3 regions of the Streptomyces zaehneri genome follow, and region 3 is predicted to be linked to each of the others. Evidence: riboswitches for the same ligand, from Rfam matches in the RefSeq annotation. Region 3 holds a riboswitch; each other region holds the start of a gene.
What was found. A riboswitch is a leader RNA that binds a small molecule or an ion and turns the genes downstream of it on or off. The one in region 3 is predicted to bind cobalamin.

Region 1: it holds a riboswitch for cobalamin, as region 3 does, so the genes downstream of both, QQM72_RS21420 (cobalamin biosynthesis protein) here and QQM72_RS09715 (ABC transporter substrate-binding protein) in region 3, are expected to answer to the same signal.
Region 2: it holds a riboswitch for cobalamin, as region 3 does, so the genes downstream of both, QQM72_RS00375 (ribonucleoside-diphosphate reductase subunit alpha) here and QQM72_RS09715 (ABC transporter substrate-binding protein) in region 3, are expected to answer to the same signal.

Annotation. Positions count from the first base shown of each region.
Region 1 is NZ_JASTTJ010000012.1:181,750-188,951, reverse strand. Features, by position in the region: gene QQM72_RS21440 (alpha/beta hydrolase) at 187-1,323, opposite strand; gene QQM72_RS21435 (class II aldolase/adducin family protein) at 1,387-2,118, opposite strand; gene QQM72_RS21430 (inorganic phosphate transporter) at 2,696-3,949, shown strand; gene QQM72_RS21425 (hypothetical protein) at 3,984-4,205, shown strand; cobalamin riboswitch at 4,337-4,476, shown strand; gene QQM72_RS21420 (cobalamin biosynthesis protein) at 4,578-5,567, shown strand; gene QQM72_RS21415 (cobyric acid synthase) at 5,564-7,132, shown strand; gene cobN (cobaltochelatase subunit CobN) at 7,129-7,202, shown strand, end outside.
Region 2 is NZ_JASTTJ010000001.1:75,949-83,150, forward strand. Features, by position in the region: gene QQM72_RS00365 (hypothetical protein) at 17-259, shown strand; gene QQM72_RS00370 (ribonucleotide-diphosphate reductase subunit beta) at 172-1,197, opposite strand; gene QQM72_RS00375 (ribonucleoside-diphosphate reductase subunit alpha) at 1,197-3,575, opposite strand; cobalamin riboswitch at 3,698-3,867, opposite strand; gene mctP (monocarboxylate uptake permease MctP) at 4,093-5,718, opposite strand; gene QQM72_RS00385 (DUF3311 domain-containing protein) at 5,715-5,984, opposite strand; gene QQM72_RS00390 (GntR family transcriptional regulator) at 6,129-6,893, opposite strand.
Region 3 is NZ_JASTTJ010000004.1:299,485-306,686, forward strand. Features, by position in the region: gene allB (allantoinase AllB) at 1-182, opposite strand, end outside; gene QQM72_RS09685 (IclR family transcriptional regulator) at 450-1,259, shown strand; gene QQM72_RS09690 (DUF5955 family protein) at 1,289-1,603, opposite strand; gene QQM72_RS09695 (nucleotidyltransferase family protein) at 1,796-2,407, shown strand; gene aceB (malate synthase A) at 2,591-4,225, shown strand; gene QQM72_RS09705 (SelT/SelW/SelH family protein) at 4,248-4,535, opposite strand; gene QQM72_RS09710 (HipA family kinase) at 4,532-5,446, opposite strand; cobalamin riboswitch at 5,551-5,751, shown strand; gene QQM72_RS09715 (ABC transporter substrate-binding protein) at 5,820-6,890, shown strand; gene QQM72_RS09720 (FecCD family ABC transporter permease) at 6,887-7,202, shown strand, end outside.

The DNA.
Region 1 (7,202 bases), on a different contig from region 3:
CAGTCTTCCGGTTGACGGTCCGAAAACCCAAACGGAATGTCACGGGCGGCTACGGGACTGGCCAAGGCACGGGGTTCCGTGACGGGCCGAGAGGCGCCTTCAGGCCAGTGGTACGGGCTTAAACGGAACCTGCGGCACCGGTCCGGCGCCCTGTCGGGGCGCGGCTGCGCGCGTCGCGTCGGCGGGTCACATGAGCGGGGTCAGGAAGCGGCGCAGGGCCTCCTCGTAGGCAGCGGGATCGGGGTTCCACATCGCGCCGTGCGGAGCGTGCGGGACGGTGTGCAGGGTGACCAGCTCGGGGCGGAGGCCGGCGAGCCGACGGGAGGCGCCCCAGGGGGCGACGGTGTCGTCGGGGCCGTGCAGGACGAGGGTCGGGACCCTCAGCCGGTCCGGATCGGCGGCCGCGTCACCGTGGCCGCCGGGCCCGGCGTGCAGACGGGTGCGGCCCTCGGCGGCGCGGACGGCGAGCGGCAGCAGCGCGCCCGGGGTGTGCCGGGCGGCGGCCAGGGCGCGCACCGTCGTCCGCCAGTCCAGGACCGGGGAGTCCAGCACCAGCCCGGAGACGAGATCGCGCAGCCCCGAGTCGGCGGCGGCCCGCAGGGCCATGGTCGCTCCGGTGGACCAGCCGAACAGGACGACGCGTTCGGCGCCGTACCGCACGGCGTACCGCATCGCCGCGTCCAGGTCGCGCCACTCGGTGTCGCCGAGGTGGTTCAGGCCGTCCGGGGAGCGGGGCGCGCCGAGGTCGCCGCGATGGGCGAGGGCGAGGACGGGGAAGCGGCGGCGGTGCAGGAAGCCCATGATGTTGAGGGCGTGTTCCCGGGTGGTGCCCAGGCCGTGCACGGCGATCACCCAGGTGCGGCGCGGGCCGGGCACGAACCAGGCGGGCAGGCTGCCCAGCTCGCCGGGGATGTCGATGTCGGCGTGGTCGAGGCCGAGGGCTCTGCCGGGGTTGCCGACATACAGGTTGGGGGTGAGCCAGACCGCGTCGCCGGCGTTCAGGGTGCCGTGGGTGACCCGCTCCAGGCGCCGTACGACGGTGTCGGCGGAGTGCGGGGCGGTCGGCAGGACGGGGCCCACGACGGCGTGGGAGCCGTTGCCGGAGAGGCCGTAGGTGCCGGGGCGCAGTGCGGCCAGGTCACGGGTGAGGGTGATCTGGCCGGCGGCCGTGCCGTGCACGGTGAGCCGGGGTTCGGTGGGCAGGGGCCGGCCGGGCGGCGCCTTCAGTGCCGCGTCGCTGGCCAGCCGGCCGGCGGCGACACTGACGGCGGCGGCGGCCAGGACTGCGGTGACGGCGGCGGCCGTCGCGTTGACAGTGCGCACCCGTCCAGTGTCCTGGCCCGCCTTCCTCCCGGCCAGTGGTGGAGCCCGTCGGGGGACGGGTGTTCACTCCGGCTGCCCGTACCCGCGCAGTCGCTCGCCCGCCTCCGCGACCTGCGCCTCCGTCAGGAGCGTGGGGTTCAGGCCGGGCACGGACGAGGCCGTCAGCCACAGGCGGCACATCCACTCCAGTTGGGCCGTACGGTCGTACGCCTGGTCGAGGGTGGTGCCGTGGGTGAGGGTGCCGTGGTTCTGAAGGAGGCAGCCGCTCCGGTCGGCGAGGGCGCGGAGCATGTTCTCGGCCAACTCCTCGGTGCCGTAGGTCGCGTAGGGGGCGACCCGGACGGATCCGCCGAGCGCGCCCGCCATGTAGTGGACGCGGGGAAGCTCGGTGACGAGGGTCGAGACGGCGGTCGCGTGCACGGCGTGGGTGTGGACGACCGCTACGGCGTCCGTGGTGCGGTAGACGGCGAGGTGCATGGGCAGCTCGCTCGTCGGGCGCAGGGTGCCGAGCACCTGCCGGCCGGCCAGGTCGACGCCCGTGACGTCGTCCGGGGTGAGCCGCTCGTACGGTACGCCCGACGGGGTGACCAGCACGGTGTCGCCGACGCGTACGGATACGTTGCCGGAGGTGCCGACGACCAGCCCGTCGGTCACGGTGCGGCGGGCCGCCGTCACGAGGGCCTCCCAGGCTCTCGCCTCCTCGAGGACCGCATGCCTCCCCCGGCGCTCCGCCACGTTCTGTACGCCGTCCCGGCCACCCCGGGCGTCCCCCTGCTCGCGTCGCTGCTCAGCCATGCGGCGATCCTGCCAGGAGGCGCCGGGGAACGCCGGGGGACGCCGCCGGGCTGTTCCGCGGCGCGTGCCGCCTCGCTCTGCCGGACAAGGGCTCGGGCGGGGAGCGGGCCGGGTGGTTCGTACACAATGGCGGCGGCCTGAGCGCCGACGGCCGGACCCCGCCGTCCGCGCTCGACGCCCGGCGCCACCCTGCGGCAGGGGCGCCGGTGCCACGTCCCGACCGGGGCCCGGACGGTCCCGTGGATCACGCCCTGTGGGTCGCCCGTCACGGGGCGTCCGACGCCGGGACACCGCCGACCGGACAGCAGACAGGGGCCTCCCCACGGCACTTCTGACAGTACGCCGACAGCGGCGGCCGCCGGGTGACCGAAATCTCTTCTGCGGCTCCGCGAGCCGGTTGCGCGGGCTCGCCGAAGACGGGCGACCGTACGGCGCTTGACCCCGGCCCCGGCGGTGCGACGGAGGACCGCCGCACCCCCCTTGCACATACACCCGGATGCCCTTCCCAGTTCATCTTCCGTTCACCCGGATTGCTTACGGTCAACGCGCCAATGACTTCGAACGATTGCCTGGGTAAATGGAAAACTTCTCGCTGATCCTCGCGATTGTGGTCGTCACCGCACTCGCGTTCGATTTCACGAACGGTTTCCACGACACCGCCAACGCGATGGCCACCACCATCTCGACCGGTGCCCTCAAGCCCAAGGTTGCGGTGGCCATGTCCGCCGCGCTCAACCTTGTGGGAGCTTTCCTCTCGGTGGAGGTCGCCAACACGATCTCCAAGGGTCTCGTCGACGAGACCGGCATCCGTCCCGAGGTCATCTTCGCCGCCCTGGTCGGCGCGATCCTCTGGAACCTCCTGACCTGGCTGGTGGGCCTGCCCTCCAGTTCCTCGCACGCCCTGATGGGCGGTCTGATCGGCGCCACCATCGCCTCGGCCGGCATGGGCGCGGTGCACGGTGACGCCCTGGTCACCAAGGTGCTGATCCCGGCGATCGCGGCACCGATCGTCGCGGGCGTCGCGGCGATGCTCGCGACCCGCCTCTCCTACACCCTGGGCAAGAAGGCCGACGGCAAGGCGGCGGCCAAGGGCTACCGCGCGGGCCAGATCGCCTCGGCCGGCCTGGTCTCCCTCGCGCACGGCACCAACGACGCGCAGAAGACGATGGGCATCATCACCCTGGCCCTGGTGGCCGGCGGTGCCGTGGCCCCCGACTCCGACCCGCCCACCTGGGTCATCCTCTCCGCCGGCCTGGCCATCGCGCTCGGCACCTACCTCGGCGGCTGGCGCATCATCCGCACCATGGGCAAGGGGCTGACCGACCTCCAGCCGCAGCAGGGCTTCGCCGCCCAGACCAGCGCGGCCACGGTCATCCTGGCCTCCTCGCACCTCGGCTTCTCCCTCTCCACCACCCACTCGGTCTCCGGTGCGGTGATGGGCGCGGGGCTGGGCCGCAAGGGCGGTGTGGTCCGCTGGTCGACGGCGACCCGGATGTTCGTCGCGTGGGGCCTGACGCTCCCGGCCGCGGCCCTGGTGGGCGCGCTCGCCGAGTCCGTCACCGGCCTGGGCGACTGGGGCACGGCCCTCGTCGCGGTCTTCCTGATCGCCTCCAGCGCGGCCATCTGGAAGATCTCCCGGCGCGAGGTCGTCGACGCCTCGAACGTCAACGAGCACGACGAGCCGGCGGGCGTCGTCACGACGGCGATCGCCGCCGTCACCCCGCCGCCCCCGGGCACCCTGGCCGAGGACCTCGCGGACCTGACGGCCACGATCCCCGGCCCGGCGGCAGAGCCCGCGACCCCCGCCGCTCCCCCGGCCGCGGCCGTCTGAGCCCGCGCACCCGGCACGAAGGAAGAGAAGCAGCATGAAGATCGACTGGGCAGCCCTGGGCTCTGTCTTCGGCGTCAGCCTCGTGGTCACCGTGGGCCTCGTCGCCCTGTTCACCCTCGGCGTCATGGGCCTGTCGCGGCAGGAACGCGCGTCGGCGCAGGGCGGCTCGGCCACCCTCGCGGTGACCGGCGCGTACGCGTGCTTCGCGGCCTGCGCGGCGGCGGTGGCGTACGGGATCTCACTGATCGTCGCCTGACGCGCCATCCGGACACCCTCGAGGTGCGGGACGGATCACCGTCCCGCACCTCTTGTCGTTCGCGGCCCCGCCGACGCGCCCTGTGTGGGGTTCTGCACACTCGAGCCGCGCAGGTCAAAGGCAAGTTGACGGCTCTTGCGGGCCGTGGTGGACTGCCCGAGCCATGTACGGCAGCAGAAGAGGAAGCCGGTGTGAATCCGGCGCGGTCCCGCCACTGTGACCGGGGTAGAAACCCCCGGGAGCCAGGAACTCTCGCCGCCGGTCTCGTCGAACCAGGGCGTGGACACCCTGAGTGAGGACATATCGCCATGCTCGCTCGGCCGTTGAGGTACAGCACCAGGTCGCTGCCCGACCCCACGGCCGGCTGAGCCGATGCGTGCCGATCGCCTCTACGCGTACGGCGCCGCCACCGGCCTTCTGGGCGACCTGCTGTTCGGAGATCCCCGCCGAGGGCATCCCGTCGCCGCGTTCGGGCGGGCCGCCGGCGCCGTCGAACGGCTGCTGTGGCGGGACCACCGGGGACGCGGTGCCCTGCACGCCGTCGTGTGCGCCGGCGGGGCCGTGGCCCTGGGAGCCGTCGCTCAGCGGGCCGTACGCCCCTCCCCCGCCGCCACCGTCGCTCTCGTCTCCGCCGCCACCTGGGCCGTGGTCGGGGGCAGTTCGCTGGTCCGGGAGGCGCGGGCCATCGGCCGGGCGCTCGAGGCGGGGGACGTCGAGGCCGCCCGGGAGCGGCTGCCGCGTCTGTGCGGGCGGGATCCGCAGGCGCTGGACGCCGACGGGATCGCCCGCGCGGTCGTGGAGTCCGTCGCCGAGAACACCTCCGACGCCGTCGTGGGGGCGCTGGTGTGGGGGGCCGTGGGCGGGGTGCCGGGCCTGGTCGGGTTCCGGGCCGTCAACACCCTGGACGCCATGGTCGGTCACCGGTCGCCGAGGTATCTGCGCTACGGCTGGGCCGCCGCCCGTCTCGACGACGTCGCCGGATGGCCGGGAGCCCGGCTGACCGCCGTGCTCGCCGCCCTCGCGGGGGACGATCCGCGGGGCGCCGTGCGGGCCTGGCGGGCCGACGCCCGACGGCATCCGAGCCCCAACGCCGGTCCGGTGGAAGCGTCCTTCGCGGGCGCCCTCGGGGTGCGGCTGGGCGGGACCCTGTCGTACGCCGGGCGGGTCGAGCACCGGCCCGTGCTGAACGGCGCGGCCGGGCGGCCCGTCGTCGCCCGGGACATCGAACGTGCCGCGCGGCTCTCCCGCCGCGTCGGCCTCCTCGCGCTCGGCGTCACCGTCGCCGCGCGCGCCGTCGCCACGAGCATCGTCGCGGGCGAGGGGCGCAACCGGATCAACCAGCTGAAGGGGCGTACGACATGAGCGGGGGTCTCCTCGTCGCCGGCACCACCTCCGACGCCGGCAAGAGCGTCGTCACGGCCGGGATCTGCCGGTGGCTGGTGCGGCAGGGGGTGAAGGTCGCACCGTTCAAGGCGCAGAACATGTCCCTCAACTCGTTCGTGACGAGGGAGGGCGCCGAGATCGGGCGGGCCCAGGCCATGCAGGCCCAGGCCTGCCGGGTGGAGCCGACCGCGCTGATGAACCCCGTGCTGCTCAAGCCGGGCGGCGAGCAGAGCAGTCAGGTCGTGCTCCTCGGCAAGCCGGTGGGCGAGATGACCGCCCGTGGGTATCACGGAGGGCGGCAGCAGAAACTCCTCGGAACCGTCCTCGACTGCCTCGCCGAGTTGCGGGGCACGTATGACGCGGTGATCTGTGAGGGGGCGGGCAGTCCGGCCGAGATCAATCTGCGGCGGACCGACATCGTGAACATGGGGATCGCGCGGGGCGCGCGGCTGCCCGTGCTCGTCGTCGGCGACATCGACCGCGGGGGCGTCTTCGCCTCCTTCTTCGGCACCGTCGCCCTGCTCTCGCCCGAGGACCAGGAACTGGTCGCCGGGTTCCTGGTCAACAAGTTCCGGGGGGACGTCTCCCTGCTGGAGCCGGGCCTGGACATGCTGCACGGGCTCACCGGGCGGCGGACGTACGGCGTGCTGCCGTTCCGGCACGGGCTCGGCATCGACGAGGAGGACGGGATGGGGGTCCCCCCGCTCGAGCGAAGCCGAGAGTGGGGGAGGGTCTCGCTGCGCGGGACCGTGCGGGAGTCCGACACCGCCCCGCCCGTCGGCGAGGACGTGCTGCGCGTCGCCGTCTGCGCCGTCCCGCTCATGTCCAACTTCACGGACGTGGACGCGCTGGCCGCCGAACCCGGCGTCGTCGTGCGGTTCGTGGACCGGCCCGAGGAACTGGCCGACGCCGACCTGGTGGTGATTCCGGGGACCCGGGGAACCGTGCGCGCCCTGGAGTGGCTCCGGGAGCGGGGGCTGGCCGAGGCGATCCTGCGCAGGGCCGCCGAGCAGCGGCCCGTCCTCGGCATCTGCGGTGGCTTCCAGCTCCTCGGCGAGCACATCGAGGACGAGGTCGAGAGCCGGCTCGGACAGGTGGCGGGCCTCGGAGTCCTCCCGGTCCGGGTGCGGTTCGCCCGCGAGAAGACCCTGACCCGGCCGGTGGGGGAAGCCCTCGGCGAGCGGGTCGAGGGGTACGAGATCCATCACGGGGTCGCCGACGTCCAGGGGGGCGAGGCGTTCCTCACCGACGACCGAGGACACGGCCTGGACGGCTGCCGGGTCGGACAGACCTGGGGCACGCACTGGCACGGCTCGCTGGAGTCGGACGGATTCCGGCGGGCCTTCCTGCGCGAGGTGGCGGCCGCCGCGGGCCGCCGCTTCGTGCCCGCCGCCGACACCTCGTTCGCCGGGCTGCGCGAGGAGCAGCTCGACCGCCTCGGCGACCTGATCGAACAGCACGCGGACACCGACGCGCTCTGGCGGCTCATCGAGTCGGGCGCGCCGCAAGGACTGCCTTTCATTCCACCGGGAGCGCCCGCATGAGCACAGTGTTGTTGTTGTCGACCGCCGACACGGATCTGCTGGCGGCCCGGGCCGCTTCCGGCGCCTCGTA
Region 2 (7,202 bases), on a different contig from region 3:
CAGCAGACTGATGTCCATGAACACGAACCAGATCGAAGGCCTCATCGGAATGCTCATGGTCCTCGGGATCCTCGTCCTCCTGGTCCTCCCGTCCGTGCTCGGCATCGTGCGCGACCGGCGCGCCGACCGGCAGATCAGGGAGGCCCAGGAGGCCCGGGGGGAGAGGGAGGGTCAGAAGTCCTCGTCCAGGTCGACGGTGCCCTCCACCGCGACCTGGTACGCCGAGGGACGGCGCTCGAAGAAGTTGGTCAGCTCCTGAACGCCCTGGAGCTCCATGAAGGAGAAGGGGTTCTCCGAGCCGTACACCGGGGCGAACCCGAGCCGCGACAGACGCTGGTCGGCGACGCACTCGAGGTACTGCCGCATCGAGTCGGTGTTCATGCCCGGCAGCCCCTCGCCGCACAGGTCGCGCCCGAACTGGAGCTCGGCCTCGACGGCCTCCCGCAGCATGTCGGTCACCTGCTCCTGGAGCTGGTCGTCGAAGAGCTCCGGCTCCTCCTTGCGGACGGTGTCGACCACCTCGAAGGCGAAGCTCATGTGCATGGTCTCGTCACGGAACACCCAGTTGGTGCCCGTGGCGAGGCCGTGCAGCAGGCCCCGGCTGCGGAACCAGTAGACGTACGCGAACGCGCCGTAGAAGAACAGGCCCTCGATGCACGCGGCGAAGCAGATCAGGTTGAGCAGGAAGCGGCGCCGGTCGGCCTTGGTCTCCAGCCGGTCAAGCTTCTCGACCTCGTTGATCCACTTGAAGCAGAACTCGGCCTTCTCGCGGATCGACGGGATGTTCTCGACCGCGTCGAAGGCCGCCGTCCTGTCCTGCGGGTCGGGGAGGTAGGTGTCCAGGAGCGTCAGATAGAACTGGACGTGGACGGCCTCCTCGAAGAGCTGCCTCGACAGATAGAGGCGCGCCTCGGGGGAGTTGATGTGCTTGTACAGCGTCAGCACCAGGTTGTTCGCCACGATCGAGTCGCCCGTCGCGAAGAACGCGACCAGCCGGCCGATCATGTGCTGCTCGCCCTCGGACAGCTTCGCCAGGTCGGCGACGTCCGAGTGGAGGTCGACCTCCTCGACGGTCCAGGTGTTCTTGATGGCGTCCCGGTAGCGCTCGTAGAAGTCCGGGTAGCGCATGGGACGAAGGGTCAGCTCGAAGCCCGGGTCGAGCAGGTTCTTCTCGGTCTTCTCGGGTGCGGTGGTCATTACTGGCAGGCCTCGCAGGACTCGGGGTTCTCAAGGGAGCAGGCGACGGCCTCTTCCGAGGTCACCTGCTGCACGGGGATGGCGGTCGGGGTCTGCGCCTGGGCCGCGCGGGCGATGCGGGTCGCCGGGCGGGAGCGCAGGTAGTACGTCGTCTTCAGGCCCGACTTCCAGGCGTACGCGTACATCGAGGAGAGCTTGCCGATGGTCGGCGTCTCCAGGAACAGGTTCAGGGACTGGGCCTGGTCAAGGTACGGGGTCCGGGCGGCGGCCATGTCGATCAGGCCGCGCTGCGGGATCTCCCACGCCGTGCGGTACAGGGCGCGCACGTCCGCCGGGATCCAGGCGAAGTCCTGCACCGAGCCGCTGGAGTCGCGCAGCGCCTCGCGGGTGCGGGCGTCCCAGACGCCGAGGTCCTTGAGGTCCTGCACCAGGTAGGAGTTGACCTGGAGGAACTCGCCGGACAGCGTCTCTCGCTTGAACAGGTTGGACACCTGCGGCTCGATGCACTCGTACACGCCCGCTATGGACGCGATGGTGGCGGTGGGGGCGATGGCGAGGAGCAGGGAGTTGCGCATGCCGGTCCGCGCGATCCGCTCGCGCAGGGCCGCCCAGCGCTCGGGCCAGCCGAACTCGACGCCGTAGTGGTCCGGGTGCAGCACGCCCCTGGCCGTACGGGTCTTCTCCCAGGCCGGCAGCGGGCCGTTGCGCTCGGCCAGCTCGGCGGAGGCCTCGTAGGCGGCGAGCATGACGCGCTCGGCGATCCGGGTGGACAGCGCCTTCGCCTCGGGCGAGTCGAAGGGCAGCCGCAGCTTGAAGAAGACGTCCTGGAGGCCCATCGCGCCCAGGCCGACCGGGCGCCAGCGGGCGTTGGAGCGGCCCGCCTGCTCGGTCGGGTAGAAGTTGATGTCGACGACCCGGTCGAGGAAGGTGACGGCCGTGCGGACGGTCTCGTCCAGCCGCTCCCAGTCGATCGTGCCGGCCGCCGCGTCGACGAACGCGCCGAGGTTCACCGAACCGAGGTTGCAGACCGCCGTCTCGCCGTCGTCCGTGACCTCCAGGATCTCCGTGCAGAGGTTGGAGGAGTGCACGACGTGGCCCGGTTCGGCCGTCTGGTTGGCGGTGCGGTTGGCCGCGTCCTTGAAGGTCATCCAGCCGTTGCCGGTCTGCGCGAGGGTGCGCATCATGCGGCCGTAGAGATCACGGGCCGGGATGGTCCTCTTCGCGAGGCCCGCCTCCTCGGCCCCGCGGTAGGCCGCGTCGAACTCCTCGCCCCACAGGTCGACGAGCTCGGGCACGTCGGCGGGGGAGAACAGCGACCAGGGTGCGTCGGCGTTGACCCGGCGCATGAACTCGTCCGGGATCCAGTGCGCGAGGTTCAGGTTGTGCGTCCGGCGGGCGTCCTCACCGGTGTTGTCCCGCAGCTCCAGGAACTCCTCGATGTCGGAGTGCCAGGTCTCCAGGTAGACCGCCGCCGCGCCCTTGCGCCGTCCGCCCTGGTTCACCGCGGCGACCGAGGCGTCGAGCGTCTTCAGGAACGGCACGATGCCGTTCGAGTGCCCGTTGGTGCCACGGATCAGCGAACCGCGGCTGCGGATACGGGAGTACGAAAGGCCGATGCCGCCCGCGTGCTTCGACAGCCTGGCCACCTGGTGGTAGCGGTCGTAGATGGAGTCCAGCTCGTCCAGCGGCGAGTCGAGGAGATAGCAGGACGACATCTGGGGGTGCCGGGTACCGGAGTTGAAGAGCGTGGGGGAGGACGGCAGGTAGTCCAGACGGCTCATCAGCCGGTAGAGCGCGGCGACCTCGTCCAGGGAACGGGGCGTGTCGTCCTCGGCGAGGCCGCAGGCGACGCGCAGCAGGAAGTGCTGCGGCGTCTCGACGACCTTACGGGTGATCGGGTGCCGCAGGAGGTAGCGGCTGTGCAGGGTACGGAGCCCGAAGTAGCCGAAGCGGTCGTCGCCCTGCTGGTCGATCAGGGCGTCGAGGCGGACCGCGTGGACGCGCACGAACTCGGCGGTGCGGTCGGCGATCAGACCCTCGCGGTGGCCGACGGCGACCGATCCGGTGAACGAGGTGACGCCCTGGGAGGCGGCCTCCGCGGCGATGCTGATCGTCAGCAGCCGGGCGGCCAGCTTCGAGTAGGCGGGGTCCTCGGAGATCAGGCCCGCGGCGCCCTCCGTGGCCAGCTCGCGCAGCTCCGCGGTGATCTCGGAGGCAGCCCGCGCGGACCGGCCGCGCAGAGCGGCGGCGGCGACCCGGCCGGGGTCGGCGTCGGGCAGGTCGGCGGTCAGCTCGGTCAGGGTCCGCAGCAACGCGGTACCGGGACCGTCGGTCTCCAGCTCGGTGACGGAAACCGGGCCGGCTGGCGCGATGGTCACGTGGGGCTCTCCCTCGCTCGGCGATGGGCCTTGCGGAGGGCAGGGGGCAGCTCGCGAGCGCGGGGCGTCGCGTCCACCGGCCCACTCCACGAGACCCGGACGTCAGGGCACCCGGACCGGACGGCCGGGCACGCTGTTCGGCAGGACCTCGGACTGAACAGGCGTGCGCATACGGGTATGCGTGCACGCATGTACACCGTTGCGGGACAGTTCCGGATTCGCACCGGATTCCCCTGCGGCGACAGCGAGCATGAGCATACATCTTGTGCTCACCTGTCACGCCACCCCCAGATGTTGTGTCGGGGTGGCTTCAGAGCGTCAACTGGTGGGCGAGGGGAGTGATGTCGTACATGCCGGGCGATGTCGCCCCGGGCGCACGACGGCGGGCCGCCGGATCGCTCCGACGGCCCGCCGTGTGCCGTGCCGAACACCGTGCCCGGGTGCCGTCCCCGGTGACCGGTCCATGGCGTGTCCGACGATTCCCGTCGCGCACCCGGCGGGAATCGTCGGACGCGTCCTAGTGGCCCGCGCCCGCCGTCGCCGGGGGCAGCTCCACCACCACGCCGGGGTCGCCCGCGTCCGCCGTGTAGTCCTGCGGCTTCGTCTCGTCGACGCCGTCGGGAGCCTTGGCCGCCTTCAGGACGAAGGTCAGCACCACCGTGACGACGACGTTGATCACGAACGCCGTGAGACCGATGTAGCCGATCTCGCCGATGCCCGGGATCTCCTTCGACGAGCCGCCGAAGTGCTTCTGGGTCGGGGACGCGACACCGTACGCGGCGAAGGTGCCGTAGACCATGCCGACCGCCCAGCCGGCGAGCAGGGCCCAGCGGTGGAACCAGCGGGTGAAGAGGCCGCCGACCAGGGCCGGGAACGTCTGGAGGATCCAGATGCCGCCCAGCAGCTGGAAGTTGATGGCGACCGTCTTGTCCATGGTGAGGACGAAGACCAGGGCGCCCACCTTCACCAGGAGCGAGACCAGCTTGGAGACCTTCGTCTCCTGGGCGGGTGTCGCGTCCGGCCTGATGAAGTCCTTGTAGATGTTGCGGGTGAAGAGGTTCGCGGCCGCGATCGACATGATGGCCGCGGGCACGAGCGCGCCGATGCCGATCGCCGCGAACGCCACCCCCGCGAACCAGGACGGGAACATGTCCTCGAACAGCTGCGGGATCGCCAGCTGCCCGTTGGTGACCTTGACTCCGGCCGCGATCGCCATGAAGCCGAGCAGCGCCAGCAGACCCAGCATCAGGGAGTACAGCGGCAGGATCGTGGTGTTGCGGCGGATCACCTCACGGCTGCGCGACGACAGCGTCGCCGTGATCGAGTGCGGGTACATGAACAGGGCGAGCGCCGAGCCCAACGCCAGCGTGGCGTACGTCCACTGGCCGGGTTCCGCCGGCGCCAGCGCGCCGCGCGGCTTGCCCGTCGCCGGGTTGGTCTGGCTGAACGCCTCGCCGGCCTTGGCGAAGATGTCGTCGAAGCCGCCCAGCTTGATCGGGATGTAGATGATCGCCACCGCGATGACGATGTAGATCAGCGTGTCCTTCACGAACGCGATCAGTGCGGGGGCCCGCAGACCCGAGGAGTACGTGTAGGCCGCCAGCACGCCGAACGCGATCAGCAGCGGCAGGTCCTTCATGAACCAGTTGGTGTCCTCGCCGCCGCCGACGCCCATCACGTCGAGCACGGCCTGGATGCCGACCAGTTGGAGCGCGATGTACGGCATCGTCGCCAGGATGCCGGTGACGGCGACCGCCAGCGACAGGCCCTTCGAACCGAACCGGCCGCGCACGAAGTCCGAGGTCGTCACATAGCCGTGCTTGTGGGACACCGACCACAGGCGGGGCAGGAAGGTGAAGATCAGCGGGTAGACGAGGATCGTGTACGGCACCGCGAAGAAGCCGGCCGCGCCCGCCGCGTAGATCGCCGCGGGTACCGCGACGAAGGTGTAGGCGGTGTACAGGTCGCCGCCGAGCAGGAACCAGGTGACCCAGGTGCCGAACGAGCGGCCGCCGAGGCCCCATTCGTCGAGGCTGTCGTTCTCCGCCTTGCGCCAGCGCGCGGCCAGGAAGCCCATGACCGTGACGGCCAGGAAGAAGAAGATGAAGACGGCGAGCGCGACGCCGTTCACGCCGTCCTTCACTCCGACGCACCCCCCTTCGCGGAAGAAGAGGCGGCGCGGCCGCGCTGGTCACGCTGCCACAGCTTGTACGCGGTCACCGTGAGCGCGGCGGACAGGGGCACCCACAGCATCTGGTACCAGTAGAAGAAGGGGATCCCGATGAACGCCGGATCCACCTTCGCGTACGACCCCACCCACAGCATTGCCACGAAGGGCGCGATCAGACAGAGGGCGATGGCGACGCGCGCAGGCGTCACCACCGGTTCCCTCGTTTCCTCGTCGGTCATCGGCGGCCGTCCCCTCACTCTGATCGCCTTGATCACAGATGTAATGCGCAGGCAATGTAAGTGACGGATAAGCCCAGCGGAAGACCCTCCACAGACCCTCTACGCGGTGGGCTGCCCGCCGGGCCGCTCGCCGGCTCTCGGCGGCTACTCGGTGGGCCTCTTCAGTCGGGCCACGAACTTGTACCGGTCGCCCCGGTACACCGACCGCACCCACTCCACCGGCCTGCCCTCCTGGTCCAGCGAGTGACGGGAGAGCATCAGCATCGGCAGGCCCACGTCGGTGCCCAGCAGGCCCGCCTCGCGCGGGGTGGCCAGTGAGGTCTCGATGGTCTCCTCGGCCTCGGCGAGACGGACGTCGTAGACCTCGGCGAGCGCGGTGTACAGCGAGGTGTACTTGACCAGCGACCTGCGCAGGGCCGGGAAGCGCTTCGCCGACAGATGGGTGGTCTCGATGGCCATCGGTTCGCCGTTGGCCATACGCAGGCGCTCGATGCGCAGCACCCGTACGCCGGCCGTTATGTCGAGGAGGCCGGCGAGGCGGTCGTCGGCGGTGATGTAGCCGATGTCCAGGAGCTGCGAGGTCGGCTCGAGGCCCTGGGCGCGCATGTCCTCGGTGTACGAGGTGAGTTGGAGCGCCTGGGACACCTTCGGCTTGGCGACGAAGGTGCCCTTGCCCTGGATGCGCTCGAGGCGGCCTTCGACGACGAGTTCCTGCAGCGCCTGGCGGACGGTCGTGCGCGAGGTGTCGAACTCGGCCGCCAGGGTGCGCTCCGGCGGGACCGGGGTGCCCGGGGACTGTGTCTCCGTGATGTCGAGCAGATGTTTCTTCAGACGGTAGTACTTGGGCACACGCGCGGTACGGACGGTCGCCCCACCCTCGTTCTCCGCACTGCTGACGTCGGTGCTCATGGCCTGCCTTCCCGGCTGCGGGTGCCGAAATGGCCGACACGCCGTCGGCCGCGGCTCACATCGTGGCACGGACGCGAGGATGCTGCTCCACCGTTCCGTGATCCCTCTGTATACCGGCGTAACCTTTGCTGGTCTAGTCCACCAGGGTAAATGGTCTACCGGAGCGGCGCCCTCCGGAGTCCGGGTTTTCGAGGGCTTCTTACTTAAAGGTTCCTGCATATGTAGGTCCCATAACGGCTGTTCGGAGGGGGTTCGGCCACCCTTGACAGGCTTATTGGTCTGAGCCAAGCTCTGCGCACTGGTCTACAC
Region 3 (7,202 bases):
TCGACCAGACCGGGCAGCAGCACGTCGTCGCCGAAGTCCTCCAGCCGGGCTCCCTCCGGGACGGGGGCGTCGTACGGCAGTACCGCCGTGATCCGGCCGGCGGCGACCGCGACAGCGGCGGGCCGCGACCCCTCGGGAGTGATGACGCGCGTCGAACGCAGCACCAGTTCAGCCTCGGACACCCGGGCCCCTCTCTTCCGTTCTCCTCCGGTTACGCCGGAGAAACTTCCACGTAACGGAATTCAACGTTCTGTTGAAGGAGTCTTCCCCTCCCGCCCTCGCGCCGTCAAGGGCCACTCCCCCAGAGTGCCCCCACCTCCGGCACTCTGGACGTTTCCACATAATGGAATTATTATTCCGGCCAGCAGAATCTAACTACGCGCAAGCGAGGAGTCAACCGACCGCCGGGTAGGCTTCAGCCCTTCCGCCAGTTTCGAAAGGAACGCGCCGTGCCGACGTCCAGCGCCAGCACCACCGACTCCGCCCGGTCCGCCGGCGGCGGGGTCCAGTCCCTCGAGCGCGCCTTCGATCTCCTCGAGCGGATGGCGGACGCGGGCGGCGAGGTCGGCCTGAGCGAGCTGTCCGCGAGCAGCGGGCTGCCGCTGCCCACCATCCACCGCCTGATGCGCACCCTGGTGGCCTGCGGTTACGTCCGCCAGCAGCCCAACCGCCGCTACGCGCTGGGCCCTCGGCTGATCAGGCTCGGCGAGTCCGCCGCCCGCCTGCTGGGCACCTGGGCCCGCCCCTACCTGGCCCGCCTGGTCGAGGAGACCGGCGAGACGGCCAACATGGCGCTGCTCGACGGCGACGAGATCGTGTACGTGGCGCAGGTGCCGTCCAAGCACTCGATGCGGATGTTCACCGAGGTCGGCCGCCGCGTCCTGCCGCACTCCACGGGGGTCGGCAAGGCGCTGCTCGCGGGCTTCCCGGACGACGAGGTGCGCGCCCTGCTCGCCCGCACCGGCATGCCCGCCGCCACGGACAAGACGATCATCACCCCGGACGGTTTCCTCGCGGCCCTCGCGGAGGTCCGGCGGGCCGGTTACGCGGTCGACGACAACGAGCAGGAGATCGGCGTGCGCTGCCTGGCGGTGCCGGTGCCGGACTCGCCCACCCCCGCGGCCATCTCCATCTCCGGCCCGGCGGGCCGCGTCACGGAACCGGCCACGGAGAGGATCGTGCCGGTACTGCGCCAGGTCGCGGTGGAGCTGTCACAGGCGCTGACGAGCCCCGGCCCCGCGGCCCAGGGCGGGCTGTAGCGGCACCGCGTCCGGCCGCGCCCGCCGGGTCAGGGGCGCGGCGCCTCTCCGAACAGTTCCACGGCGTGCCGTACCTCCGACAGGCTCCGGGCCAGTGCGCTCACCGAGCCGATCGCTCCCGCGATCAGCAGCAACGAGCTTCTCAACCGGGGGAGTTCGGGGATGCCGTAGGTCACCATCGCGGCAAGCGCGGCGAGTTCGTCCTCGGCGATCGCCCGGTCCGGGAACTCGACCGGATACGTGGCGAGTTCGCGGCGCAGCCGGGACACCGCGGTCCGCAGTTCCGCCACCCTCGGATCCTCGTAGCTGCCGGTCACTGCCCTCTGCCTCAAGCTCCGCAACACAGCTCCCCCCACGCGCGCTCCGCCGAGCGCGCGTGCGCGCCCATCCGTCCCGCAGCCCCGCGGTACCGGCACCGGGCACCGAAGGACGCGCGGGTCAGTAAACGCCACCCGGCGCGGCGCGCGCCACTGCGCGCACCGAAATTCAGCCCCGCAAGGCCGCACGGCCGACGCCGCGTCAGGTATGCAGGACGCATGACGCACACGGAAGACCGGGCCACGGACCAGGTGACCGGCCTGCTCCTCGCGGCGGGCGGCGGCCGGCGGCTCGGCGGACGCCCCAAGGCCCTGCTCGAACACCGGGGACGGCCGCTCGTCGAACACGCGGTGGAGGTGCTGCGCACGGCGGGCTGCGTTCGGGTGCACGTGGTGCTCGGGGCCGCCGCCGACACCGTACGGGAGCGGGCGCGGCTCGAGGGGTGTGTGATCGTGCCGAACCCGGCCTGGGAGCAGGGCATGGGCACATCACTGCGGGCCGGGCTCGGCTCGCTCGCCGGGACGGGGGCGCGGGCCGCGCTGGTCTCCCTGGTCGATCAGCCCGGCATCGGACCGCAGGCCGTGGCCCGGGTGCTGGCCGCGTACGAGGACGAGTCCTCGCTGGTCTGCGCCGCCTACGACGGCGTACGCGGCCATCCCGTCCTGTTCGGAGCCGGCCACTGGGCGGACATCGCCGCGACTGCCACCGGCGACCGGGGGGCACGCGCCTATCTGAAGGAGCACGAGGAGGCGATCACGCTCGTCGAGTGCGGGGACGTGGCCCGCCCCTTCGACATCGACACCCCGCAGGATCTCGCGCACCTCGAGTGAGGAGCCTGGCACTGGGCGCCACCTTGCCTCGACGCGGAGAATCTCGACATCAACAAATCATTGAAGTTCCACGATGAGGAAACTAGTATCCACTTTTCAGAAGGACCCGGCCCGTCCGGGGCCCCGCCCGCCGTACTCGGTTCGACTGGCACCCGGTGCCACCGCTGAAGGAAGTGACCGCTCATGTCCGCACCAGCGCCGTCCCCGCTGGCCATCGTCGACGCCGAGCCCCTGCCGCGGCAGGAGGAGGTCCTCACCGAGGCGGCCCTCGCCTTCGTGGCCGAGCTGCACCGGCGGTTCACCCCGCGCCGCGACGAGCTCCTCGCCCGGCGCGCGGAGCGCCGCGCCGAGATCGCCCGCACCTCCACCCTGGACTTCCTCCCGGAGACCGCGGCGATCCGCGCGGACGACTCCTGGCGGGTCGCCCCCTCCCCCGCGGCCCTGGACGACCGCCGGGTCGAGATCACCGGCCCGACCGACCGCAAGATGACCATCAACGCCCTGAACTCGGGCGCCCGGGTCTGGCTCGCCGACTTCGAGGACGCCTCCGCGCCGACCTGGGAGAACGTCGTCCTCGGCCAGATCAACCTGGCCGACGCCTACACCCGCAGCATCGACTTCACCGACCCGGGGTCGGGCAAGTCGTACGCCCTGAAGGACGCGGACGAGCTCGCCACGGTCGTGATGCGCCCGCGCGGCTGGCACCTGAACGAGCGTCACCTCGTCGACGCGGACGGCCGTCAGGTCCCCGGCGCCCTGGTCGACTTCGGCCTCTACTTCTTCCACAACGCCCAGCGTCTGCTCGACCTCGGCAAGGGGCCGTACTTCTACCTGCCGAAGACGGAGTCACACCTGGAGGCCCGCCTCTGGAACGAGGTGTTCGTCTTCGCGCAGGACCACGTCGGCATCCCGCAGGGCAGCGTCCGCGCCACCGTGCTCATCGAGACGATCACCGCCGCGTACGAGATGGACGAGATCCTGTACGAACTGCGCGACCACGCCTCCGGGTTGAACGCCGGCCGCTGGGACTACCTGTTCTCCATCGTCAAGAACTTCCGTGACGGCGGGACCAGGTTCGTCCTCCCGGACCGCAACGCGGTCACGATGACCGCCCCGTTCATGCGGGCGTACACCGAACTCCTCGTCCGCACCTGCCACAAGCGCGGCGCGCACGCCATCGGCGGCATGGCGGCCTTCATCCCGTCCCGCCGCGACGAGGAGGTCAACAAGGTCGCCTTCGAGAAGGTCAAGGCGGACAAGGACCGCGAGGCGAACGACGGTTTCGACGGGTCGTGGGTGGCCCACCCGGACCTGGTGCCGATCGCCATGGCCTCCTTCGACGCGGTGCTCGGCGACCGGCCGAACCAGAAGGACCGGCTGCGCGAGGACGTCGACGTCAAGGCGGGCGACCTGATCGCCGTCGACTCGCTGGAGGCCCGGCCGACCTACCCGGGCCTGGTCAACGCCGTTCAGGTCGGCATCCGTTACATCGAGGCCTGGCTGCGCGGCCTGGGCGCGGTCGCCATCTTCAACCTGATGGAGGACGCGGCCACCGCCGAGATCTCCCGCTCGCAGATCTGGCAGTGGATCAACGCGGGAGTGGAGTTCGAGCGCGACGGGAGCACGGTGAAGGCCACGCCCGAGCTGGCCCGCGAGGTCGCCGCCGCGGAACTGGCCGCGATCCGCGCGGAGATCGGCGAGGAGGCCTTCGCGGCCGGCCACTGGCAGCAGGCGCACGACCTGCTGCTGACCGTCGCCCTCGACGACGACTACGCGGACTTCCTCACCCTGCCGGCGTACGAGCAGCTCAAGGGCTGAGCACCGGCACCGGCCGGAAGGCTCACCTGTCCGAGTGGCCCAGGGACCGTCCCGGGGCCACTCGGTCACGTACGAGCTTCTTCACCGCGGTCGGCTCCGGGAAGCCCTGTTCGCGGCGGTCCCAGATCACCTCGTCGTCCACCCGGACGACGAAGACGCCGCCCCTGCCGGGCTTCAGGGCGAGCTCCGTCAGCTCGGCCTCGAAGGTCGTGAGCAGCTCCTGCGCCAGCCAGGCCGCGCGCGGCAGCCAGCGGCACTGGGTGCAGTACTCGATCTCGACCCGCCCGCCCACGTCGCTCGGTTCGCTCATCCGAGGTGCACCGACCAATCCTGTTCCGCGGCCGGCTTGCCGTGCAGGTCGGGGACCCGCTTGAGCCAGTCGGGCCGTCCTTGCCGTGTCCGCGCCGCACGCCGTGCCTCGTCGGCGGCGAGCTCCTGCGGGCCGGGGAAGTCGGTGGGCAGCCAGGCCGCCGAGGCCCGCACGCGCGCGTGGAGGTAGCGCACGTACGCCTCCCGGACCGCGTCCGGGGTCGCGAACCCCGCTTCGCCGGTCAGCCAGGCGTCCGGTACCTCCGCCACGATCGTGCGCAGCAGCTCCTCGGTCACCCTGGGCGCCAGTTCGGCGTCGGCGGCCCGGGTGTCCGGGGCGCAGCGGCCGAGGGCGTGGTGGCGGAAGTCGTAGCGCTTCTCGGGGTCGGCGCCGTCCCAGCGGTGGTGGAAGACGAGGGCGGCACCGTGGTCGATGAGCCACAGCCGGGGCGCGGCGATGCCGAGGGTCGGCCAGACCATCAGGTTGGAGCTGTGGACCGTCCGGTCGACGTTGACGGTCAGGGCGTCCAGCCAGACGATCCTCCCGGCCTCCAGCGGCTCCACCGGGAAGGCCTCGGCGACCTCCGGCGTGAAGTCCTCCGCACCCGGCAGGAAGTCCATCCCGAGGTTGAGCCCCGCGCTCGCGGCGTGCAGCTCCCGCACCTCCTGGTGCGGTTCCCGCTCCGCGATCGCCGGGTCGAACCGGACCAGGACCAGTTCGGGAAAGCGCAGCCCGAGGGCGCGGGCCAGCTCGCCCACGATCACCTCGGCGACGAGCGCCTTGCGGCCCTGCGCCGAGCCCGTGAACTTCACGACGTAGGTGCCCAGGTCGTCGGCCTCGACGACGGCGGGCACGGAGCCGCCCGCCCGCAGCGGAGCGAGGTAGCGGGTCGCCGTGACCTCGGTCAGCATGGCTCTCTCCCTCTGGCCTGAAGGAGCATAGTAACCAGGCCCGACAGCCGGCGAGAGGGCCCGAGCCGGCGCGCGGAAGGGCCCGCGGGCGGCCTCCGCGGCTGTGGTAGCTTGCCCAGGCCAGTCGAACCCATGTGCGCACGTGAGTGTGTACGGGTCAGGGAATCCGGTGCGAATCCGGAGCTGACGCGCAGCGGTGAGGGCGACGGGCGGGGCAACGGCCACTGGACGGCGTACGCGGTCCGGGAAGGCGCCTCGTCCGGGTGACCCCGAGTCCGAAGACCTGCTGGCCGCCCCCGCCGCCCGCATACGGCCGGGGGAGCACCGTACGACCGGGCTTCGCGCTTGAGCCCTCGACGCCGAAGGAAACCCTGTGCCGCTCGCACGTCCCCTCCGTTCTGCCCGGCCCGCCGTTCTGTTCCTGGCCGGTGCCCTGCTGCTGGCCGGCTGCGGCTCCTCGGGCCCGGCGGGCTCCTCCGGCTCGGCGGGCTCCGGCTCGGCGGGCAGGAGCGGGGCCGCCGACCGTCCGGTCCGGCTCGACAACTGCGGGCGGCGGGTCGTTGTCGACAGCCCTCCGCGGCGGGCCGTCTCGCTCAACCAGGGCACGACCGAGATCATGCTCTCCCTCGGGCTGGCCGACCGCATGGCGGGGACCGCCACCTGGACCGACCCGGTGGCAAAGGGCCTGGAGAAGGCGAACGCGAAGGTGAAGCGCCTCGCCGACAACGCCCCCTCCTTCGAGACGGTGCTGGACACCGAACCCGACTTCGTCGCCGCCTCCTTCGCCTCCACCCTCGGCAAGGGCGGGGTCGCCCCGCGCGAGCAGTTCGAGAAGCTCGGCGTGCCCACGTACCTCTCCCCCTCCGACTGTGTCGGCAAGGACAACAGCGGTGACGGCGACGGCGTCCGCACCGAGCCGCTGACCATGGACGCGGTCTACGGCGAAGTCCGCGACCTGGCCGCGGTCTTCGGCGTCCGGGAGCGCGGCGAGAAGCTCGTCGCCGAACTGAGGAACCGCGTGACCAGGGCCACCGCCGGCCTGGACGCCCGGGGCGTGACCCTCATGTACTGGTTCGCCAACTCCCAGTCCCCGTACCTCGCGGGCTGCTGCGGCGCGCCGGGCGTCGTCACGAACGAGCTCGGCGCGAAGAACGCCTTCGACGACACCGATCAGGAGTGGCCCCAGGTCAACTGGGAGACGGTCGCCGACCGCGACCCGGACCTCCTCGTCATCGGCGACCTGACCCGCAGGCAGCAGACGGCCGAGACCGCCGCCAAGAAGATCGAGTTCCTGGAGTCGAACCCGGTCACCAGGAACATGACCGCGGTGAAGGAGAAGCGGTACGTGCTGCTGTCCGGACAGGCCATGAACCCGACCGTCAGGACCGTCGAGGGCATCGAGAAGCTGGCGGCGGCGCTGCGCGGCCACGGCCTCGCGGGATGACCGGCGCTCCGTCGGCGTCCACGGCGGCTGCCGGGGCGCCGGCGTCCCGGGCGGCGGCAGTGGGCCGGCTGCGCCGGGCGCTGCTGTGGGCGTCCGGTCTCGCGCTGCTGTGCGCCTCGGTCGCCGTGGCCATCACCATCGGCCCGGCGGACATCGCCGTCGGTGACGTGTGGTCCGCGGTCGCGGCCCATCTCGGCTGGGGACAGGCGCAGTTCACTCCGCTGCGGGACGGCATCGTGTGGAACCTGCGGCTGCCGCGCACCCTGCTCGCCGCGGTGTGCGGCGCCGGCCTCGCGGTGTGCGGGGCGGTGA